2 regions of the Priestia sp. LL-8 genome follow, and region 2 is predicted to be linked to the other one. Evidence: riboswitches for the same ligand, from Rfam matches in the RefSeq annotation. Region 2 holds a riboswitch; the other holds the start of a gene.

Region 1 (10,718 bases), on a different contig from region 2:
AAACGTACCCTGATACTCCTATATATGCTTCTAACTTAATTATGCGCACACCAAAGTACAGTTCAAGTGACGAGGAGCCTGACTATTATGAGGAATGGGGACATAAACTATTTCTGAATGCTTATTTACAAGACAAAAAGGCTCGTGAAAAGCTTTCTCAATCCGAAGAACACGAACTAAAAGCAATCTCAGCTCAGTTACCAAAACAATATATTGAAGATTATGAAACAAGGCGAATTTTTAATTCAATGATAAATGTAAGTATGCTTAATCTTGTACATGAAGGTGTATTGACATTTTTATCTATACCTCAGGATGATAGCTCGGAATTCGGTTATACGGCTATGGATCAAAAGAAAGTAGTAGAAAAACGTGAACAACTTCGACTACATAAGAAGGTTCATATGTATCCTGGGGCAGATGAGGTAGGAGCAACGCTACTAACGCGGGTATACAATGATATAAAGGGAATAACGCCAAAAGTATACCCAATTTGGAGTAGCACTCTTGGTCCAAGTCTCATACCGTTATATGAGGATCGTCCCTACGGAGAAAGTCTTAAAGCTCATATTCTAGCAGCAGGCTGTCAGTTAGTAGCTAGCGCTGATGAAGCCGATATAATTCTTGCATACAATACACCAGGACGTGTTATGCAAGAAGCTTGGGAGCAGGCTAAAAAAGATATTACATATACTAGCTTTCGCAACATGCTAGTATTTGTAGGCGATATAAAAAAACATATTGATTCTGGTAAAAAAGTAATGGTAGCAGATAGTGCATATGCCAATGGTGGAGATCAAGAACTAATTATTCTTTTAGATGAAGAACAAGTTCTTGACAAATTAATTTCGTATAAAGGTTGGAATACAAACTGCAATACCCTTGGAACAACAATTTGTCAAGGGATCATTGGCTTAAAAGGTAAAGTAAGAACTATTCAGGAGAACCTTATTTATCATCTGCTAGATGATTATTTCTATCAAGCAGAAGTTAGAAAAAAGTTAGTTGATAATTTTCTTCCGAAATATAAGCTTAATTATTTTGATTTAAAAAATAGGGGAAAAACTATAAATAGAATCAGGGATGATATGCTTTATAAATCTTATCATGACACTATTATTCATAGCTTTGGAGATATGAATTTAGATAAAGTATCCACGTATGCACCATGGAACCGAATGTTTGAATGTGGTATGAAATTAGAATTTAAAGGATGTACAAAACCAATTCTGTAGATATTTAGAAGATAATTATTCACATAATGTGTTTAAATAAAAAAATAATTTAGTAGTCTATGAATAAGAAAACTATTTTAAAAAGACTATGAGAAATAAAGGGGAAGTGCCATGCTGTACGGGGGAATAGAAGCAGGAGGTACAAAATTTGTATGTGCTGTGGGTAATGAAAATGGACAAATTTTTGAAAGAGTCACATTTCCTACCACTACACCTGAAGAAACAATGGGAAAAGTTATTGAATTCTTTAATCAGTTTAATTTAATGGCCATAGGTGTAGGATCATTTGGTCCTTGTGACGTGAACATTGAAAGCGTTTCCTACGGGCGCATTACTTCAACACCTAAGCTCAGTTGGAAAGGTTATCCCATCCTAAAGAAACTCGAAGAGTCATTTAATATACCAATAGGATTTAGTACAGATGTGAATGCTGCAGCTTTAGGAGAAGTAACATTTGGAGCTGCAAAAGGTCTTAATAGTTGTTTATATATTACAGTAGGAACAGGAATAGGCGCAGGAGCTGTGTTGGAAGGGAAACTTCTCCAAGGACTTTCCCATCCAGAGATGGGGCACGTTACTGTTAGGCGTCATTTAAATGATACTTATCCAGGGAAATGTCCTTATCACAATGATTGTCTCGAGGGACTTGCTGCGGGACCTGCTATTGAAGAAAGGTGGGGGAAACCAGGGGTTGAATTAGTAAATAATTCAGAAGTATGGGAGATGGAAGCTTATTATCTTGCACAAGCTTTAGTTCACTATATTCTTATTTTGTCACCTAAGAAAATTATTTTAGGTGGAGGGGTGATGAAGCAGAAACAGTTGTTTCCTCTTATTTATAGAAATGTAAAGAAGATGTTAAATAAATACATTGAACTCCCTGAATTATCTAATGAAATAGAAAAATATATTGTTTCTCCAGGGTTGGGAGAGCTTGCGGGAATTACAGGGGCGTTAATTCTAGGGAAAGAAGCTTACGAGACACAACCGGAAAAACAAAAATAAAAGAACATAGGGGGATATTATAAAGGTGCAGCCATTATTTCTAGAGCCAATTTTTCAAGAGAAAATTTGGGGAGGCAAGGGACTAGAAGATAAATTTGCGTACAAAATTCCTCATAATAGAACAGGTGAATGCTGGGCAATTTCAGCACATGTAAATGGACCGTCTACTGTTGAAAATGGACCGTTCTCTGGAAAGACTTTAAATGAAATTTGGAGTAGTCATCCAGAAGTTTTTGGTCACTACGGAGGGGCTACGTTTCCACTTTTAACAAAAATTTTAGATGCCAATCAAGATCTGTCTGTACAAGTACATCCTGATAACGTCTATGCAAATTTATATGAAAATGGGGCGTTAGGTAAAACAGAATGTTGGTACATCATAGACTGTAAGAAAGGAGCTGAGATAGTATATGGCCACAATGCTGAGACAAAGGAAGAAGTTATTAGAGCAATTGAAAATAGAGATTGGGATAAGTTACTTCGTCGGGTAAAGATAAAACCAGGTGATTTCTTCTATGTACCTAGTGGAACTATTCATGCTCTATGCGAAGGAACAATTGTACTGGAAACTCAACAAAGTTCTGATATTACATACCGTGTTTATGATTATGAACGAAAAGATAAGGATGGAAAAAAACGTGAACTGCATCTTAGAAAAGCAATAGATGTTATAAACATTCCTCATATAGATGCCGATAATAAATTTATTGTAACAAAATATAAAAATTTAATAATTACTACTTTCGTAGAAAATGATTTTTTTTCTGTTCATAAATGGAAAATAGATGGGATAGCATCTTTAACAATGGATAAATCTTTTATGTTATGTAGTGTGATAAACGGAAACGGATCCCTTAGGGGCGAAGAAGGAGAATATTCATTTAATAAAGGTAGCCATTTTATCCTTCCTGCAAAAACAAGAAATTTTGAGATAAGTGGAAACTGTGAATTGATTGTTTCACATTTATAGACTAATAAGTTGATTTATATTGCAAATTTAATAAAGTACTAGGAGTAAATTTAACTCCATATATATTAACAGTAAATAAGTAAAAATATTAAAAGGGGAGAAGCATCTTAGTGATATAAGATGTTTCTTCATTTTGGGGACAGTTTATTCATTCAATGATAGGTACCACTTGTTGTTTGAGGGCTCGCCTATCCAAGATATATATATAGTAAATATTTTTATAGCGCAATCCTTTATGTAAAAAAGGTTTGCGTTTTTGCGTTCCTATAGTTTCTATGGGGAATTATTCTTTCAAAAACATAGCGAAAGAAGTTAATTCTAAGACTTAAACCTTTTGCTAACTTTCTAGGAAAGACTTTAAATATATTTTATAAATAGTAAATGAAAACATTTTCAACTAAAAAGCTTATTATGTGAAAATGTTTAAGAGTTTCTACAAGGGTATTGAAAACGCTTTTATAGATATTTAATATTTAGCTATAACTAAAGACTTCAATGAAAATTTATTAAGTCATTTAAAAAGTTATTCGATTTCAAGGGGAGGAACATCTTATGAAAAAGGCTTTTGAACAAGCCCAGCAATTTGGAAAATCATTCATGCTTCCTATAGCTGTCCTACCGGCAGCTGGTTTGCTACTGGGTATTGGTGGTGCATTATCTAATCCAAATACAATTACAGCTTATCCATTTTTGAATTTTGCTTGGTTGCAAGCAATTTTTACTATTATGAGCTCTGCTGGGAGTATTGTATTTAGTAATTTGCCAATTATCTTTGCAGTAGGAGTTGCTGTAGGATTAGCTCGTTCTGATAAGGGAACAGCAGGTTTAGCAGCTATGATAGGATACTTTGTAATGAATAGTACAATAAATGCTTTACTAACTATAAATCATGATCTGGCTAAAGAGAATTTAGCAAAGGCAGGACAAGGCTTATTAGTAGGCATTCAATCATTAGAAACTGGCGTATTTGGTGGAATTATAATAGGGGTTACTACCGCCTTTTTACACAATAAATATAATAAAATTCAACTTCCCCAAGTATTAGGTTTCTTTGGTGGTTCTCGCTTTATCCCAATTATTGTTTCTTTTGCATCTATCTTGGTCGGTGTAATCCTTTTCTTAGTATGGCCCTTTATTCAACAATTCATTAATTTACTTGGAGAAGTGGTTACTGGAACAGGTGTAATTGGAACTTTCTTTTATGGATTTATCCTCCGTATGTTGGGGCCTTTAGGCTTACACCATATTTTTTATCTGCCGTTCTGGCAGACTGCTCTAGGTGGAACGTTAGAAATTAAAGGCCATATTATAACAGGAACTCAAAACATTTTCTTTGCTCAATTAGCAGATCCAAGCACAACCAAGTACTATGATGGAGTATCGAGGTTCATGTCTGGAAGATTTATTACTATGATGTTTGGTTTACCAGGGGCTGCATTAGCAATTTATCACTGTGCTAAACCTGAAAATAAGAAGTTAGTAGGAGGATTACTCCTCTCCGCAGCTTTAACTTCTTTCTTAACAGGTATTACAGAGCCTTTAGAGTTTAGTTTCTTATTTGTAGCTCCTATACTATATGTTTTTCATGCTCTATTCGATGGGTTAGCTTTCATGTTATCTCATATTCTAAGCATAACTGTTGGACAGACTTTTTCAGGAGGACTTATAGACTTTATTTTATTCGGTATTCTTCAGGGAATTGATAAAACAAATTGGATTTTTGTTCCCTTAGTCGGAATTCTATGGTTTTTCTTATACTATTTTACTTTTAAATTCTTAATCACTAAGAGAGACCTAAAAGTCCTTGGTCGAGAAGAGAGTAAACAAGAAGTACATCAGGTTAAAGCTACAGAAAGAACTCAAACGATTGTCCAAGGTCTTGGTAATGAGCAAAATATTGTAGTGGTTGATTGTTGTGCAACTCGTCTACGCGTTACTGTAAAGAAAGAGGATTTGATAAAAGAGGAACTAATAAAGCAAACCGGAGCTAAAGGTATTATAAAAAAAGGCAATGGTATTCAAATTGTCTATGGTCCTCAAGTAACTATTATTAAAAATGAAATTGAAGAGTATCTTGGTCTTTAAGTATAAAAAATAAGGAAGTGTTATCAATGAAAAAAGTTTTAGAATGTATTCATGGCGGGTTAATTGTTTCATGTCAGGCTTTAGAAGACGAGCCTTTACACAGTCCGTTTATTATGGGAAGGATGGCTTTAGCAGCTAAAGAAGGTGGAGCTAAAGGAATTCGTGCAAACTCTACAATAGATATTTTAGAAATAAAAAAACAAGTAGATCTTCCTGTGATTGGAATTATCAAACAAGTTTATGGAGGTAACGAAGTATACATTACTCCTACAATGAGTGAAGTTGATTCCCTAGCTAAAACGGGAGTAGAAGTTATTGCTACTGATGCCACTAACAGGTTAAGGCCAGACGGAAAAACATTAAAACAGTTTTATAATGAGATAAGAGAAAACTATCCAGATATTCTACTCATGGCTGATGTTTCAACTGTTGAGGAAGCTGTATATGCAGAAAAACTTGGATTTGATATCGTTGCTCCTACATTGTACGGTTATACAGCCGAGACTATGGGAAAGAAAATCTACCAAGATGATTATGCGTTATTAAAAGAAATAGTAACATGTGTTAAAGATTCGAAAGTAATTGCCGAAGGAAATGTTTTAACACCAGAGATTGCATGCTCTATATTAAATATGGGGGTCCATGCAGTAGTCGTAGGTGGGGCAATTACAAGGCCTCAACAGATAACCAAAAGATTTGTTGAGGCACTTAGGAGTAATTAAAATAAACTTATCTGTGTAAAATAAAAAACGCTTCTTGTTTAGAAGCGTTTTTTATTTTAGTTTAAAAGCATACAGTGGAGTATTTATTGACTTGTTTTATGGTTATATTAAACTATACAAAAGACATATTAAATAATTAGGCATTAGGCTAAAAAGGAGAAAAAATGGAGTACTTAGGAGAAAATTTATTGTATGGTATTGAATGTAATATGGAAATTTTTACTTCAACAGAAAAAGAGTTAGCTAGTTACATTCTGAAATTTCCCGGAGAAATTAGTCATTTATCCATTAATCAAATAGCTAAAAAACTCCATCTTTCACCAGCAACTATTACACGTTTTTGTCAAAAATTATCTTTTTCCGGATTTAATGAATTTAAGCATGAACTAAGAAGGTTTATCGATTTGCAGAATGTACCTGTTGAGGTGAACAATATTCAACAAGTTGATTATTTAGCAAAATTATATCAAGACCATACGACTATACTAAGAAATACATTTCAAATAAACACATATAGAGATATTCAAGAAGTAGTTTCTTTCTTAATCAAAGCAGAACGAATACATGTTTACGGAATTGGAAGCTCAGGTATAGCTGCTCAAGAATTTAAATATAAATTTTTTAGAATAGGATTATATATTGAAGCTATTACCGATCCCCATCATGCCATAATGGATGCTTCTCTCATTAGTAAGAAGAGTATTGTTATTGGTATTTCAATCTCGGGAGAAACGCAAGAGTTAATTAAAACTATAAAAATTGCAAAAAAACAAGGTTCGCCTATAATCATTTTTACAGGAAATAAAGACTCAGAATTAGCAAAGCTAAGTAATGTATGTTTGCTAGTAACTAGTAAAAGCAACATGCATATGGGGCAGAATATCTCCCCTTTATTGCCGTTCCTGTTACTTTTTGATTTGATATACACAGAACTAATAGCTGAAGATTATAAGAAAAGAATTCATTTAAGGGATAAAACTTTGCACGCTTTAGGCAATATAGAATAATTGCCTAAAAAACTTTATAAGAAACAATTAGAAGAGACCTCTACGACTAATTAGTTCTTATCTATTATGAAAAAAGGATAAGACACCTGGACAGTAGCAATTAAGGCGTCTTTTTGTATGGGTTTATTTATATGTAATGCGCCCGATTAAGTGGATGGAGTAAATAAAAAAGAGGGTTACACTATACTTAGAGGGCATTTATGGGTCACTAAGGATAATCTTTTACAATCTCATTTAAGCTAGAAGTGGTAAAAATGTACAATAACCAAGGGTATTTCAAGGATAAAATAGTAAAAAGGATTATTAGATTAAATAAACCCACTCGCTTAAAGAAAAGGTGACTAGGTTTTCGGGCACTCTTAAAATAAAAGCGATAGTGATGTGAAATTCTTTGAAAGATGTATCTCTAAAGATTAGTTTTTTTACAAAATGATTCTTGGTAACAGCAAATAAGTAAGCGCAGCTAATTATTTCAGCTGCGCTTACTTATTTTAAACAAGAGTATCGTTCTCAATTGCTTTTTTTATGATTAATTTGTCCCCTATTGTTTTGATTTCTAGGATGTCGCCACTATGAATGTTTAGATAAATTCTTAGCTTTTTAGGAATGTTTAAGTATTTATCTTTCTTTATCACGCGTGATTGTCCAGTGAAAAAAAGTTTTCCTTCTGTAAGAAATTTATAGCTATGTTTTTTTGCAACGATAGTATCTTGTCCTTTAATAAAGAACTGTAATTGCATATGTTCTTCTAAATTCAAGAATTTCAATACAAAATCAGGAAGTTTTATTCTCCCTGATTTTATTTGAAGTAAAGATAACTCACTTAATTCAGGTTCTATATATCCCTTTAGTAGACCTGGAGATTTATTTTGCTCTCTTTTCTTTTCGAAAATAATGCTCTCGTTAAGGACTTTCGCTTCTATTTCATCATGTAGATCTATATCATGTATTTCACGAAGTATCTTTGGAATTACAATGTAGCCTAAATTATCAATAGTCCTAATTAAGTTCTTATCTTTATTTTCTTCCAAAAGAACCGGTGGGAATTCAACCTGCTTCATGACAATGTAATCTTTATAGTTGAGGAATTGTATTGCAGCAGATGATTGAATATTGGCATGCTCTAGAAGCTGGGAAGGTACCTTTACTCTCCCCATATTATCAATTATTAAGTAATCTTTGGATGATTCTTTCTCTTCCACTAATAAAATCCTTTCAAATGTACTTTTATAGACAAAGGATAAATTTACTTATATTCATTTTATATCTTCATGAGTTTACACTTTACCTAAGCTATTAAATTTGATCTTCATAAGCTAAATAACTGAATAAGACCCTATGAATAACAATTTATGTAAAAAACAGGATAAAAAGTAATAATTTTATCATTATAGCTTATATTACAAATCAATTTGCTTTATAATAGGACAAGTTGTAAAGGAGGAAGATTATAATGAATAATTCAAATCATGACACTACTCTTTCCTATAAATGGCTAGTTTTAGTTGAAGAAGCAATGAATTCTAGCGTTACCAAAGAGGAGTTTAAAGAGTTTTTAAATAGGAAATCCCAGAAATTGAATGATTATAAACAAGACCAAATATGACTAGTGTTGTTTGTGATTAGGGGGTTATTTGTTTTTTGAATAACTTTTTAAGTTCTTCAATAGTTAATCCCAATTCCTTAGCTTCTGTTATAAGTTTAACCCATTCTTGATCTAATTCTTTTTCTATCAATTGTTGTTTACCATCCATGAAAATTACCTCCAGATATTCAGGGAGCTCAGCTGTCATAGCTATTTAACCTTAGACCTGTAGCTTTGCGTCCTAGTTTTTCAACTAGTTTGCCTTTATCATAATATGTAATTTTATAAATATATTACTATATAATGGATTTGAAATCATGTAAAAATAAGGATTATTATTTATTTTTTTAATTCCTTTGACAAAGATTTTCTTGTTTCAACCTCTGAACTAATTAAATTCTCCTTTAAGATAATATATATTTACCCTTACATTAATCCTGCGGTTGGTTCTGTAATAGGTATCCGAAATAAGCCTCTAAAAGGTTTTAATAGTTTCGAATGTCTAACTATTAAAACCTATAATTGTATTAACTAGAAGGAAATCTAATGTACAGTGTATAGATATAATTTCTTTATGCTTGTATAAAGATTTATTTGAATAGCTAAATAGATTTTTCGTTATTTGGTTTTGTGTAAAATGAAAACATGTAAATTTTAAAGTATCCATACTGAATTATTCTTAATAATAGCAAAATAAAAAGCTATTTCAGCAATGAGAGCGAAGTAGCTTTTTATCACGATTCATATATAGAAAACAGAATATTATGTAGATAATCAAGGTAAACAAATGAAGAAATTGAATTTGGAAAAGGATATTAATTGGGAAATGACTTCTGCAAAGGATTACAATGGAAAGTGTTTCATCTTTTTTGTGGGGGGAAAAGATGATACTGGTACAGCTTCAACTCACTGCTTCAAGCAGTAAATACAAAATAGTATTTTTATATTTGTCCACTGGTAATATGCTTTATGTTAAGTAAGGATATTGGTTATAGAAAACATACGATAATAAGCCGAAAAGCTCCCCACTCGTTGGGAAGCTTTTTCTATACAAAACAAACTTAGAATTAAATGATACTTATCCTTTTGCTTTTATCTTCACATCATCTTCTGAATTAAAAATCTCAACGACTTGACCTGAGGCCACAGTTCGTCCTCCCTCACGGATAGCAAAACGAAGGCCGATATCCATGGCAATCGGTGCAACGAGTTCCACATATATCTGAGTGTTATCACCCGGCATGATCATTTCTATATTATCCTTTAAGTGAAGAGTCCCTGTAACATCCGTTGTACGGAAATAAAATTGAGGTCGGTAATTGGTGAAGAAGGGTTTATGACGCCCTCCCTCTTCTTTAGATAGAACATAAATAGCAGCCTTAAATTTAGTATGAGGAGTTATTGATCCGGGTTCAGCAAGTACTTGACCACGCTGTATCCCCGTTTTATCAATACCACGAAGAAGTAAACCTACATTTTCTCCTGCTTCGGCTTCACTTAAAAGCTTATTAAACATTTCAATATCCGTACATGTAGTTTGGATTGTTTCCTTTATACCGACGATTTCAACTTCGTCATTCTTTTTTAGTCTTCCCTGTTCGATTCTTCCTGTTACAACCGTACCGCGGCCTTGAATAGAAAAGATATCTTCAATAGGCATTAAAAAAGGTTTGTCAATACTACGCACTGGTTGGGGAATGTACGAATCTAGAGTATCCGTTAGTGCTTGAATGCACTCAGCATTTTGACCATTTTCTAACTTAATCAGATCTTGATAAGCAGAACCTTTTATAATAGGGGTGTCTTCTGGATATCCATATGAAGTGAGAAGATCAATAATTTCCATCTCTATAAGCTCAACTATATCTGGATCTGCTAAATCCATTTTGTTTAGGAAGACAATGAGATTTTGTACCCCCGCCTGACGAGCTAAAAGAATATGTTCACGTGTTTGAGGCTCTAGACCCATGTCGGCTGCTACAACAAGGATAGCTCCATCCATTTGAGCTGCCCCTGTTATTATATTCTTGACAATATCAGCATGACCTGGACTATCAATGAAACCATAGTGGCGCGAGTCACTTTCTCCTTCTACATGACGAGTATTAA
Region 2 (14,475 bases):
GGCGTGTTAGAAAAATACGGGTTAAAAGAACAAGCGGAAGTACTGATTAAAAAAGCGAAAAACGCTTCTTCTGGAAATGTTTTACTTATATATCTTTTTATCCGTGAAATCTCAGCCGCAGTTGGATTAAATATTGGAGGACATGCTCAGTCTGTGCGTCCGTTAGTCGCACCTATGTCTGAAGGCGCTGCTCGTGCAAAATACGGAGAGCTTCCGCCTAAAGTAAAAGAAGATATTCGCGCTCATGCCGCGGCAGCTGAAAATACGGGCTGGTTTTTCGGCGAAGATATCTTTATCGCTACGGGTGGAATTCTTTTAATGAAAGGATTCTTCGACTCCGTAGGCATTCATGTTGACGTCTGGGATATGGCGCTTTGGGGAATTCCCACAGCCATCGCAGCTCTGCTGATCAGTGCCATTCGCTTCCGTCAGTTAGACCGAAGAATTCACAAAAAAATGACGAAGCACAAACCAACATCATCTTCCAAGACGGAGGCGAGCTAAATGAAAAGCATTCTGACGCTTGATACGATTTACTACTTACTCGGTATTATTGTCGCTTTTATCGCGATTCGAATCGCACGCGATCATAACCATCCTAACCGTTTAGGATCTTCATTATTTTGGGCACTGTTTTCCATTACGTTTTTATTTGGCAACGTGATTCCACCTTTTTATGTAGGGTGTTTAGTTATTATTATGGTGCTGCTTGCTTCATTTAACCGTGTCACTAAATCGAATGAAGCTGAAACACCAGCTGAAGAACGTGTGGCTCACGCGCAGCGATTAAAAAACAAAATCTTTTTACCGGCTTTATTTATTCCTATTTTTACGATTATCGGTACCCTTCTGTTTGGCAAGATCAAGTTTGCAAACTGGGCATTAATTGACCCAGAAAAAGTCACGTTAATTTCATTAGCAATTGCAGCTGTTATTGCGTTTATCGCTTCAATGGGCGTCACCAAAGCAAAAATGGACGTGCCTGTTAAAGAAGGAAGCCGCTTGCTTCAAGCAGTGGGCTGGGCGGTTATTTTACCGCAAATGCTGGCAGCGCTTGGCGGCATCTTTTCAAAATCAGGCGTTGGCACAGTCGTTTCGGATATTGTAAGTGATGTGCTGCCGACTAACTATGCATTTGTTGCTGTGCTTGCTTACTGCTTGGGAATGCTGCTATTTACAATTGTAATGGGAAATGCCTTCGCGGCGTTTGCCGTTATTACGGGAGGTATTGGTCTTCCGCTGATTGTACATATGCACGGAGGAAACCCAGCCATTATGGCAGCTCTTGGCATGTTTGCTGGCTACTGCGGCACGCTGTTAACGCCAATGGCAGCTAACTTTAATATCGTACCTGCCATGCTGCTTGAATTAAAAGACAAAAATGCCGTAATTAAAGCTCAAGTGCCGATTGCGCTATCCGTTTTTGTTGTTAATACACTATTAATGTACTACCTTGTATATCACTTTTAAAGGAGACTAGTAGAATGACAACTGTATTACTAACCGGCTTTGAACCGTTTGAAGGTGAAAGTATTAACCCGTCTTTAGAAGCTGTCAAAGCCTTAGACGGCGTAGCTGTCGAAGATTATCACATTATCGCTAAGCCTCTTCCTACTGTGTTTGGCGAATCAATTGCAAAGCTTCATACGTATATAGAAGAAATTAGCCCTTCTATTGTCATTTGCGTTGGGCAAGCAGGCGGTCGAGAAGGAATTACGGTCGAACGCGTTGCTATTAATGTGGACGACGCGCGGATTCCTGACAACATTGGCCAGCAGCCCATTGATCGCCCTATTATCGTAAACGGACCTGCCGCATACTTTTCGACACTGCCCATCAAAGCAGCTGTCGAAAACCTGCGCCAAGCACGCATTCCAAGCAGCGTTTCTCAAACTGCTGGAACGTTTGTCTGTAACCACGTATTTTACGGGCTGATGAACATGATTCAAAATTGTTCGATTAAAGGCGGGTTCGTGCATATTCCTTATCTTCCTGAACAGGCTGTGCATCATTCAGGGAAAGCAAGTATGGCTCTGGATTTGATTGTGAAAGGACTGCTTTCTATCATAAAAACTACAATTGTAACGGAAGATGATATTTTAGTTTCAGGCGGCGCTACTCATTAATACTAAAAAACCAGCTCATGTAGAGAGCTGGTTTTTCTTTTTATATACATACAAATTTTTCATTAAATAAATTAATAAAAGCTATAAACAACCTTCTCTCTCAGTCGATATATAGTATGAACATATTTTCCAAGGATGTTCAATTACTTTTATCCCATTTTAAAACGGGACACTTCTTGTATACAGGGATGTAAACCAAGAAGTAAAACCATTATACGGAGGTAAGGAAAATGAGAATTAATCACAATATTACAGCTTTAAACACGTACCGCCAGTTTAACAATGCGAATAACGCTCAGGCAAAATCAATGGAGAAGTTATCTTCAGGTCAGCGTATTAACAGTGCTTCTGATGATGCAGCTGGACTAGCTATCTCGGAGAAAATGCGTGGACAAATCCGCGGGTTAGATCAAGCTTCTCGCAACGCTCAAGATGGTGTTTCGTTAATTCAAACTGCAGAAGGTGCTTTAAATGAAACACATGACATCCTTCAGCGTATGCGTGAATTAGTAGTTCAAGCTGGCAACGGTACAAACAAAACTGAAGATCTAGATGCTATTCAAGATGAAATCGGTTCATTAATTGAAGAAATTGGTGGAGAAGCTGACAGCAAAGGAATTTCTGACCGAGCACAATTTAACGGCCGAAACCTGTTGGATGGCAGTCTGGATCTTACGCTTCAAGTTGGAGCAAACGCAGGACAGCAGGTAAATCTAAAAATTGGAGATATGAGTGCTGGAGCTTTAGGAGCAGATACTGATTCAGACGGTGCAGCGGATGCTTTTGTTAATAGCATTAACGTTAAAGATTTTACTGCTACATCATTTGATGATCAATTAGCTATTATTGATGGTGCTATTAACCAAGTGTCAGAGCAGCGTTCCGGACTAGGTGCCACTCAAAACCGTTTGGATCATACTATTAATAACCTAAGTACATCATCTGAAAACCTAACAGCGTCTGAATCAAGAATTCGCGACGTAGATTATGCTTTAGCAGCGTAAGCAGCAAAAAGCACAGTCGTCCTAGCTGGTAACGGCTAGTGAGTATAACCGGGTGAATTGCTGGAAACCCCTGAGAGCTTTTCTTACCACAGCGTAGTTGGAAACGACAGACGTAACGGTTTTAAAAAAGAAAAGATTGGGCAATCAGCAGCTAAGCTCCTGTGAGGAAACTCTGGAGACAGTTCAACGACTAGGATAAACCGTCTAAGGCAATGTGTGCTATGACGATGAAATCCGTAGGTATTTAATATGCCGTTCCGTATATTAATATCCGAAGTGCCCGGCCCCTGCTTTTTTAGAGGGTGAAGATATAGTCTAGTCATTTGTGAAAGCAAATGTTCGCACGATGGCGAAAGAAATGATGGAACAAACAAAGAATTCAATTCTATCTCAAGCTTCTCAAGCTATGCTAAGTCAAGCTAACCAGCAGCCACAAGGCGTACTTCAATTACTACGTTAATAAAAAAGCGAGCTTTCCTAAGAAAGCTCGCTTTTTTATATAAATGTTATAAGCTATTACTAGTAGATGCCGCAGTATCTTTACTCGTATTTACTAGCGCATCCCACGTTTGAGGACCCACTACTCCATCTGCCGTATAACCTTGTTTTACTTGAAATTCTTTTACGGCTTGCTCTGTTTCTAGACCAAAGTAACCGTCTGGATTAAGCCCTAAAGATTTTTGAACCGCTTTTACTTCTTCTCCTGCTGAACCTTTGCCAAGAGCTGCTACACTGCTAAGCGATAGAATTTGAGTTTTATCTTCTTCTTTAGCTTTAGCCTGCTGCATAAGGCTTGCGTATTCTTTAATTCTTTTTTCTTCAGCACTGCTTAATGTTTGTGTATGTTTGAAGTTAGACATAATAAAAAAGAATCCTGCCACGATAATAATAGGAACAAATATTTTCATAAGATTTCTTACAATAGTCATGGTACTCTCCTTTAAATACATAATTATTTAACTTTCCAAGTTCCTTGTCTTCTAGGGTCTGCTGCTCCGTAAATACGATTGTTTTTTTGATCAATAACAATCGCTTGTATACCGCCGTAGTAAATAGCAGAGCTCTTCTCCTTCACGTCATATCCCATTCCTTCTAGTTCTTCTCTTACACTCGTAGGATATTGAAACTCGGTATACAGATGGTTATTCTCTATTGAAAACCTTGGTGCATCAATTGCATCCTGTAAAGAATCCTTAAATAAAAGGTGGCGAACCAAAACTTCCGTAAGCATCATAGGTATTCTGCTTCCTCCAGGCGTTCCAATCCCGATAACCTCGTCATCTTTTTTAAGGATAGTAGGTGCCGTAAACGTTCGTGAACGCTTATCAGGCTCGTAATAATTAAGAGAAGTCTTTGTGTTATTAAAGTTGTTCAAATTGTTATTAAGGAAAAATCCCTCTACATTTTCTCCTGAACCAAAAAAGTTGCTGAGTGTATTTGTAACGGATACAACCGTTCCTTCTTTATCTGTTACAACAAAATGCGTCGTACTAATATGTTCTTCTTCAAGATCATCGCCTTCAAGCTTATACTTATCAGATAGCTTATTTAACGAGAGGTCTTGTGCAAGCTTCCTTGAATATTCTTTTGACGTTAACGCTTCATCATCTATATCAGAAAAAGCTGGGTCTCCAATATGAGCCACGCGATCACTATTCGCTCTATTAGTAATTTCAGAAATAACATGTGTAAAAAGCGCCGTATCTTGTTCTGTCTTTTGAATATTTAACATTTCAGCCATTTGCAAGGATTGTATCAGCGTAACCCCAGAAAATGGAGGAGGCGCAGAAATAACGTCATAGCCGGCAAATTCTCCGTGAACAGGTTCTCTTTCTTTCACAGAATACTTTTCTAAATCTTCTTTTTGTATTCCTGGCACGTCCTCTGCTATTTCTTCGGCAAGTTCGCCATTATAGAAGACGTCTGAACCTTTTTCTTTAATGAGCTCAAGCGTTTCGGCAAGTTCAGGCTGCTTGAGCGTTTTACCTTCTTCAATCGGCTTGTTTCTAGGGAAGAAATTAGGAATTTCCGCTTCTGATAGGCGGTACTGCGCACCTTTTAGACGCTCTGAAAGCTGCTGACCAACTGGAAAACCATCGTTAGCTAGCTTAATAGCTGGGTCGATTAATTGGTCCATGTTTTCACTTCCATATTTTTCATGAATGACTTCCATTCCTTTTACGAACCCAGGGACACCTATCTCTTTTTCAGAACCTTCAGTTGAAATTGGACTTGTTTCTCGGTAATCAAAGAAGGTAGGCTTGTCTGATTGATTGCCAGGAAGAATGAGCATCCCGCCCCCTCCTCCAATACCTGATCCGTAAGGCTCTACAACACCTAAAGCATACGAAACAGCAATAGCAGCATCTACTGCGTTCCCTCCATTTTCTAAAACATCTGTTCCAACTTCGACAGCAATTGAATTTGAAGAACTTACGCCATACTCACCAGAGCCATTCTTAATTGCTTGGCTAGACTCGAATTTATTAATTTTTTTATATAGTTTATTATCTGTTTGACTATTAAATTGCTGTAAAACAGCATACCCTCCAGCTGCGATAGCTATGAGGAATATCAACCAGTAAATCCATTTTCGCTTCATTTATTCAGCTAACCCCTTTTTTACTACTCTAGAGTGGTCGACCGTAAAGACTAACTTGTTGTTTTCCTCTTTGATAGCAAGAGCACTTGAAGAAGTTTTAGTCAAACGTTTAAAGATTTTTTCTTTGTAATACGCGTCCCACTTACTTAAAAGCGTAGGCGTAGCTTCTTTAATGAGTAAGGGTGTAACTTCAAATCTAGCTGTGCCATCCTTCTTCAACTTATACTGCACGAGCGCACTTTCTCGTGATGCTGACCACCCTTGATCAAATACAAAATTTCCTAAGCTGTAAAAAATCACAGTATTTTTGTACGTATCAATCGGCTGCAGCACGTGCGGATGATGACCTAGAATAATATCAGCTCCCGCATCTGCCATTGCTTTTGCCAATCCTTTTTGTCTAGGAGAAGGCGTTGTGTCGTACTCTTCTCCCCAGTGCGCATGCACGACAACTAAATTAGCTTTTTCTTTTGCTTCTTGAATAAGCGGAATAAAGATTTCTGGTTTAGCAGGAAGAATTCCCGGATCATTGTCATTCGCAGCTGAATAAGCAGTATATGTATCCGTAAAACCTAGGGTAGCTATTTTAATTCCATTAACCGTTTGATAGTTAATGTTGCTAGCTTCTTCGAGATTTCTCCCCATTCCTACAAAGTCCATTTTAGACTGGTTAAATGCCTTCACCGTATCATTTAATCCTTGCTCAAGGTAATCCATAGAATGACTGTTTGCTGCATTCAAGACGGAAAGATTAAGATTCTTCAAGGTCTTTACAGACTGCTCATCAGTTCGTAATACAATGGGTTTATCCTGCGCTGGATATTCGTCATTCGCTGTTACTGGATGATCAAAGTTTGCCGTAGAGTAATCTGAGTTTTTAAAATAAGATTCTACATCACGAAATAGATAGTCTTGTCCCTGACGATTTGTTACCTTTTCAACATTGCGTCCGAGCATAATGTCTCCAACCATTGTTGCTGTTACTAATGAATCATCTTTGGTATTGTTTTCTACTGCTTCACTTGGCTTACTGATCCAAATAGCTCCGTACATGAAAACTACCAAAATGGCCAGTGTAATCCATACATGTTTATCTGTATTCTTTTTTGTTGATTTTATAAATTTTAGTAACTTTTCTTTAAAATCCAATTTCCTATCCATCAAATCACCCTAAATAAAAAAGTTGTATACAAACATTAAGCTGAATGTAGCACCGCTGATTAAAAGCGTGCTTCCCATCGTCATTGCCAACCCTTGCTTTTGAATCGTATTTGCAATTAAGCCAGGAACAATGATCCCTATACCGCGAAACTCATAGATTTCAAAAGGCATAACAGGATAGAAGTAATCGAATATTAGTTTCAGTGAAATTCCCACTACTAACATAGCAGCAAATTTTCGACGACCGTACAAAATCACAAACCTTCCAATTCCGTGTTTTACAATGACATAGGTTAATAGACTAATAATTAATACCATAACTAAAAAAACCGGCTGATCAAAAATTAAGCCAATATAACCTGGCACAACTAGCCCTGCAGGAATAATCCCTGTTTTTTCTGTAAAGATTAAACTTAAAATAACCCCTAATACCAACGCTACATATAAATCCGAGCCAAACATGCACTTTCCTCCTAGACAACTTCCTCAATATGTTCATAATTCTTCATTGCTTCAATTAACGGCTCAGCAGCACCGTGAATATTTCCTACTCCGTAAATCATTCGATTATGTAACTCAGGTCTTAGTTTATTGATTATCTCTTCTGTACTATGACCTTCAAGATTCCAAATTTCTTTTGCTGGAATTATCCCTTCATTATAGGCATCCATAATAGGACTTGTTGTTTCCCCAATCAACACTAAAATGTCGGTATTAATATATGGTAAAACATCTCGCGCAAACTGCTCTGTACGATCAACACGATCAGGGCGGCAATTCATAATTACAATTGGCGAATCTACTGAATACCCAACTTCTCCTACTCTTTCCCAAATTCTCAATGTTGAAGCAGCATCGTTTGCAGCAAATCCATTTACCAAAAATGCAGGCGCTTTAGGATCACCAAACTGGGTAATTCTCATTGCACCGGGATCAGGATGAGCATTCAACATTCCTCTAAAAGCAACTTCTTCAGGAATATCTAATGCTTCTGCTACCGCTAACGCAAGCGACGCATTATCTGGAAATACCATATAATCAAATTTCCTTAAAAACTCATCCGTAACTTTTGAATTATCTGCTACGATTACCTTTGTTCTTCTTTTTGCAGCTGCTGTTTTGAAATACTCAAGATACGGACCATCTATTGTAATTAAATGCCCCTTATAAGGAATCGTTGGTAGAAACGCTTCTGCTACTTCGTCTAGTGTTGGTCCCATAACATCCATATGATCCTCTAATACATTTACAATAACTCCAATATTTGCCTGAAGCATTTTTTCTTGGAAAGTAATTTGATAATCAGGATTCACTGCCATACATTCACTGACTAATGCTTCAGCTTCAAGTTTGGCCGCTTCTTTTACAACGCGTCTCTGTTCTCCGATATTTGGCCCTTCAGGTCGTCTGACAATTGGCTTCTCTTCATCTGTAAACCAATAAATCATCCTGGCTGAAGTTCCCGTAGTCTTTCCAATAGTTTTATATCCAGCTTCTGTTACGATTCCAGTTATCAATCTAGTAACTGTCGATTTTCCGCGAATGCCATTAATATTTATTCTCACCGGAATAGAATCGATATTTTTTTGATGTTTAACCTGTTCCCATGCTCCGTAAGCAAAGACTAAAAACAAACAGATTAAGACAATACTAAGCACCATTTCGATTGTTTCCTCCTTATTTCGACTAGCTTTTGTTTTAATAGGAAGCTTCGACCATAAAAATAATTATAATTTCGCCCTATATTTCAAATTTTTTACTTAACTTTTATAGTTAATCATACCTAGCTAAGTTTATCAATAAGAGAATTAAATGTAATTTATGTTATTTACTAGTAATTATACCTCTTTGAATCTCCTGCTATTACGGCACCTGACGATCCTTAAGCAAACCACTTCATCTATAGTCTCAAAAACCTAAAACAAATAAAAAATCAGTCGAATATTGTTATACTTTTATAGGTAAAAAAAACTATTTATATGGTAAAATATAAAATAATATTCATTATAAAGTTTCTTTTTTATCTTTTATGTTCTTTTTAAAAAACAATTTGATACTTGTACAGACAAGGGCAAACCAGTTGAAAGGCTGGGACGCAAAACCTCGGGTCTAAGGTCACAGGACTAGGACGGCCGGGTTTCCTGATACATCAGGAGGTAAAGAAAAAAATGAACAATCAGCGTGTTGTTACTGGAAGTATTGGAGCTTCGTATATGAGGCCGCGCATCGTGGCTTTTATTCCGGCGCACAATGAAGAAAAATCAATTCGCGACTGCTTGGCAGGATTAGGCGATCAGCTTCTTCCCAATAACGTGGAGCTCGATGTGTTTGTGATTGCAGATAACTGTACGGACCGCACAAAAGAAAAAGCGGAGCTGGCTGGAGATGAATTTGATTTAAATGTAAAAGTACTGGTCACTGAAGGCAATAAACAACGAAAAGTCGGCGCGTTAAATACGGCTTGGAAAAAGATATATGGAGATACACTGGATTTATATAATACGACGCTGACGAAATATCAGCAGCTGTATAAAGAGTCGATTAAAGCGATTTTAGGGATGGACGCAGACAGCCGCTTAGCCCCGAAAGCACTCATTAATTTATGGGAAGATTTAATGACGTCGCGAAACATCGGCGGCGTGATGGCAAAATATACGATGAGAATGCCTAAAAAGAAAAGCTCATTGTCAAAAGATGATGTCCATTACGAGGAAAAGCTTGCAAGCGGCGAGTACGGCGGACCGATAGCCCGGTGGTGGACACATCAGCAAAAGCAGGATATGGCAAGCTGGCTGTTAGATCTTCAGTATCACGGCGGAAGCACGTACGTACTTGGGGGTCAGGCTACGCTGTTTCGCCCTGAAGCGCTTCAAAATATAGTAGAAGAAAATAAGCTTGACGGTCCTTGGCAAAATGACAGCGACGTTGAAGATATGCTTCTGACGTGGCAGCTGCAAAAGTCCAATTGGAAAACGTTAATCAGTCCAGGCGCTCGCTGCTTTGTGGATTCGATGAGAAGCTATCACACGTACCGTGAACAGCGTAATAAATGGAAGTCTGGAACCGTCGATTTACTGACAAACGGAAACTTAGACGTTAGAACCAAGCATAAAGGAAAGCTGTGGCGTTCACAGGTTAAAACGCTGTGTGATTTACTTATTCGCCTGCTGTTTATTTTATTGTTATCGGCTGCGCTTGCGACCGATCAATTTTACTGGTCGTGGCTTTGGATCATTCCAATTGCGTTAGCTTCTGTGTTAAATATTATGCTCGCTGTCAAAACGCCGATGCACAGGCCGATTGATGTAATACTGGCCGGTCTTTTGATTAGTCCGGAGATTTATCTGTGGGTGAATTTAATTACGTTTAGTCAAGTATGGCTGGAGAGACTTGCCGCTAACAAAAAAGACGGCTGGGCAAATCAATACAACGCAGAAAACGGAAAAACGCGGAGTAAATTAGGGCAAGGGATTTTAACGGGCTTTGCGTTTACAGGAATGATTGTTGTCCTGTGCATTTACTTCCGTGATTACTTAACGAGCCCTTCTGTACAGCAAGCCATTTATCCGTACTTAATGAACGGCTGGATTTTGCTGACGTATTTGACCATCTATCAGTCTCTTTATATGTTTTACCAAATTTGGACGCTTCGAAAACCTATTCAAGCGTAAAAAAAGTGATGTCTCGACGGAGACATCACTTTTTTTATAGAAATCGTTTCTTTAAATATTCGGCGATTTTTTGATGACTATCCGGCTGACTGACGATATAGCCCTGAATAAAAGAACATTTGTGCTTTTGTAAAAAGGCGAGCTGCTCTTTTGTTTCAACACCTTCTGCGATAACTTTCATGTTAAGAGCATGAGCTAAGTACAAAATGCTTTTTGTAATATCCTGCTGCTTTCCTTTATCAGTCGCGTGTTGAATAAACGTTTTATCGATTTTTAACGTGTTAAATTCAAAGTCTTTTAAATGTGATAACGAAGAAAAGCCGGTGCCAAAATCATCTAAAGCAAACGTTACACCAAATTTTTTTAATTCGTCCATGACTTTTTTTACGTGTTCTTCATACTGAATAATCGAGCTTTCCGTTACTTCAAATTCTATAAATGAAGGATCGATGTTGTAACGGGCTAGCGTTCGTTGAACGTGCTCTACGAATCCCCGTTTCAGCAAATGTTTAGACGAGACGTTAATCGACACAGGCACGGTTTGTAACCCTTGACTCCTCCACTGCTGCAGCTGCTTGCAGACACGCTCGATTACCCAGTCGCCGAGTTCAATAATTAAATGAGTTTCTTCCGCTAATGGAATAAAGTCTTCTGGTGATACGCGTCCCCATTCTGGATGATTCCAGCGAATTAACGCTTCAATACTATCAATCTCTCTGCTGTTTGTATGAACCTTTGGCTGATATTCAATAAAAAACTCATCTTGCAGAAGTGCATTGCGCAGTCCTTTTTCCAGATGATAGCTTTTATACGTCTCGCTGTCCATTAACGGAGAATAGAGCTGCCAGTCGCTTCGCCCCATTTCTTTTGCACGGCGCATAGCAAAGTTAGCATTCATCAATAAGGTTTTCACATCTTCACCGTCATGCGGGTAAATACTGATTCCTATACTGGCTGTGACGTAGAGAGAAAAGTCGTCAACAGTAATTTCTTTTTCGATTTCTTGAAAAAGAGCAGCAGCTAGCTTTTGGCACTCATTTATATGTGCCAGAGATAAAAAACAAATCGCAAGCTCGTCTTCTCCTACTCTGGCTAGCATCACACGGGGCGTCACGAATTTTTTTAAACGACTGGCAATACGCTGCAGCAAGCGATCGCCTACGTCATGGCCTAATGTATCGTTAATCTGTTTAAAACGATTCAGCCCTAGATGAAAGACCGCTAATGAACCTCTATCTTTTTTCATCTGTCGAATGAAGGTTTTTAATTCTCTTTCAAACTTTCTTCGATTCGGTAAGTTCGTCACATAATCATGAGTCGCAAGATATTCAATTTGATCCATATACTTTTTTTCTGCGGTGATATCTTCAATAATGCCATCTATGCGCACTAGCTTACCGTTCTCGTCAAGCGTCGGAATACATCGATCTTTTAGCCATTTCATCTCTCCCGCTTTTGTGTAGATCCGATACTGCTGGCGAATTGTTTTTCCTTTTTCTAATTGATACTGCGCTTTTGCAACAGCTGGTTTATCTTCCGGGTGAATAAAGCTTTCCCATAGATCCCTGTTCCCAAAAAATCTAGCAGCGTCTTCTCCGTAAATGTTGCTAACCCCTTTTGAGCATACAATTGCTTTATTACTTTGCACATCAACGGACCATATTCCAGCGTCCAAATTATTATAAATTGTTTGAAACTGCTGTTCTTTTTGCTTTAATTCATTCGTAATCACTTTTGATTCTGTAATATCATGAACAACACCAATCAGCTGTATAACGTTTCCTTGCTCGTCTGCTACTGCATCCGCTTGTTCAAACACCGTACGTTCTTCACCGCTCGGCCGCATCAGCACGTATTCAATTTTATAGCTGTCCCCGGTTGAAAGTGCCTCCATAACGGCTTTTTCTAACCTTTTTTGATCACAGTCATTAATAAATTGAAGAACGTCTTTAAAAGAAGGAGTAAAGAGCTGATTAGTGTTTAATCCGTAAATATTATACAGCTGAGGTGACCAATAGCTTTTATCTTCCGTCACATCGTAATACCAGCTTCCTACATTCGCAAGCTTTTGCTCCATTTTCAAATGTGTTTCTAATTGAGAAATGTGATTAGAGCGCTCTTGTTCTTTTGAATCATCTCGGCATACGGCATAGACACCCACTACTTGCTCATTTACGACAATAGGGATAAGAGTAATATATAAGTGAAATTCTTTTTTCATTTTGTGATCAATTGTCGTCGAAAACTGAACTTTTTCCCCTTTTAAAGCACGTTGAAAAAGATCTTGTGCCTGCTGTTGTTTCGATTTATGTATAAGAGCTGTCAGCTCCTGGCTTTTTTGTTTGTGTTCGTTTCCTGTTAGCTTGAAGGCTGCTTCGTTGCTAAACATGATATCTCCTTCACAGTTGATAAAAAAAATACCTTCACTGTATTCTTTTAAAAGCTGTGTATTCAAACGATCAAGATGTTTCATGATCATGATCGACTGCTCCTTCTCCGTGTTTTTATCTGGCAAGGTCTCATGCTGCCTCCTTTTATCTATTTCTTTTATATTATTATAAGCTATATTTGACATATATTTTACTTTATTTTCCCGAAATGAGGAACATATCAGGAAAAGATAGCCAAAGGTATTTTTTAAGGCTTTTTTGTTTGGTAAAATAAAACATGTAAAGGAGGGATTATTTGACTTACAGTGCTAAAAAACATGATTTATTTTCTAGAGGCTCTTTTCAAACCGCTACTTTTCTACTTCTTTTCTCGCCTCTTTTTACTCGTTTGTTTCAGCAGAACGTCTGGGCGTATATAATGGTGTCTTGCATCATCGTTCTTTTTAATTTCATCACCGAGTGTATTCTAGTAAAAAGAATCAGCGCTGCACCTAAAAACTACATTGCTTTTTTCCAAACGATTTGTCTGCCTGTGAACGTACTTCTGCTATGTTTCTTTTATTATGTTACGTAAAAAAGCATCTATCGATTTGATAGATGCTTTTTTATATTATGACTTTTTCAAAAGGCTCGATACATGCTTGGCTACAATCGCTCCTTGACCTGCTGAAGAGCTGATACTAGAAAACAAGGGAGTCGTGCACGCGTCTCCAATGGCATAAATAGCTGGGTTGCTGCTTTGATGCACTTCATTAATGACGATGAGTCCGCTTTGCGTAGTGGTGACTTTTTCTTTAATGAGTTCAACATTGGGCGCTACGCCTAGTCTGATCAGCACTGCGTCTACTGATAGGTTTTTACATTCACTGTTTTTACTTTTTAAATCGATCGATGTGACGTGATGCTTTCCGTGGATAGCCGTCACTTCGGTATCTGTCATTACTTTAACACCGGGGTCGGAAAGAACTTTTTTAACGTATTGCTCTCTTGCTTTAAAATGCGTAGAGCGATGAATCAAATATACTTGCTTTGCTTTTGATGCTAAAAGATGTGCTCCTTCAAAAGCCCGGTCTCCTCCCCCAATAATAGCCACTGTTTTACCTTTTAACCCCTCTCCGTCTGCTGAAGCTGAATATACTTCTCCTCGGTCAATCATTCGCTGTTCACCCGGCACTCCGAGCTTTCGCTGACTAGAACCCGTTGCTAAAATAAGATACGTATAGCCAATTTCTTTTTCTGTTTCCTGCTGCTTTACTTTTACTGTTTTAGAACGTTCGTCAATAGAAATTACTTTTGTATTCGCTTCATATAAGCAGTCCATATCGATAAAATGCTGAACCATTTTACGCTGCATCTCAATTCCATTTTCCGCTTGTATTCCGGGATAATCAATAATCTCATTATAAATCGTAAACAGCTGTCCGCCTAACTGTGCCTGCTCTTCAAGAAGCAAGCACTCAACGCCTAGCCTCTTACACCACACGGCAGCAGAGATACCAGCGGGTCCTCCGCCAATAATCA

The links. A riboswitch is a leader RNA that binds a small molecule or an ion and turns the genes downstream of it on or off. The one in region 2 is predicted to bind cyclic di-GMP.
Region 1: linked by a shared signal. The riboswitch ahead of sinI (DNA-binding anti-repressor SinI) and the one ahead of U9R83_RS05550 (glycosyltransferase family 2 protein) in region 2 are both predicted to bind cyclic di-GMP.

The regions. Positions count from the first base shown of each region.
Region 1 covers NZ_JAZAQH010000002.1:144,928-155,645, reverse strand. The annotation lists gene U9R83_RS27165 (DUF4127 family protein) at 1-1,235, shown strand, start outside; gene U9R83_RS27160 (ROK family protein) at 1,347-2,240, shown strand; gene manA (mannose-6-phosphate isomerase, class I) at 2,260-3,210, shown strand; gene U9R83_RS27150 (maltose/glucose-specific PTS transporter subunit IIC) at 3,763-5,295, shown strand; gene U9R83_RS27145 (N-acetylmannosamine-6-phosphate 2-epimerase) at 5,322-6,017, shown strand; gene U9R83_RS27140 (MurR/RpiR family transcriptional regulator) at 6,182-7,024, shown strand; gene U9R83_RS27135 (AbrB/MazE/SpoVT family DNA-binding domain-containing protein) at 7,516-8,226, opposite strand; gene U9R83_RS27130 (anti-repressor SinI family protein) at 8,478-8,630, shown strand; gene sinI (DNA-binding anti-repressor SinI) at 8,647-8,778, opposite strand; cyclic di-GMP riboswitch class I at 8,798-8,882, opposite strand; gene tuf (elongation factor Tu) at 9,688-10,718, opposite strand, start outside.
Region 2 covers NZ_JAZAQH010000001.1:1,087,488-1,101,962, reverse strand. The annotation lists gene U9R83_RS05600 (DUF969 domain-containing protein) at 1-504, shown strand, start outside; gene U9R83_RS05595 (DUF979 domain-containing protein) at 505-1,470, shown strand; gene pcp (pyroglutamyl-peptidase I) at 1,485-2,126, shown strand; gene U9R83_RS05585 (flagellin N-terminal helical domain-containing protein) at 2,357-3,130, shown strand; partial or broken gene U9R83_RS05580 (flagellin) at 3,477-3,590, shown strand; gene U9R83_RS05575 (peptidoglycan-binding protein) at 3,637-4,059, opposite strand; gene ggt (gamma-glutamyltransferase) at 4,083-5,732, opposite strand; gene U9R83_RS05565 (CapA family protein) at 5,733-6,893, opposite strand; gene pgsC (poly-gamma-glutamate biosynthesis protein PgsC) at 6,903-7,355, opposite strand; gene pgsB (poly-gamma-glutamate synthase PgsB) at 7,367-8,554, opposite strand; cyclic di-GMP riboswitch class I at 8,954-9,038, shown strand; gene U9R83_RS05550 (glycosyltransferase family 2 protein) at 9,062-10,564, shown strand; gene U9R83_RS05545 (sensor domain-containing protein) at 10,599-13,043, opposite strand; gene U9R83_RS05540 (NAD(P)/FAD-dependent oxidoreductase) at 13,565-14,475, opposite strand, start outside.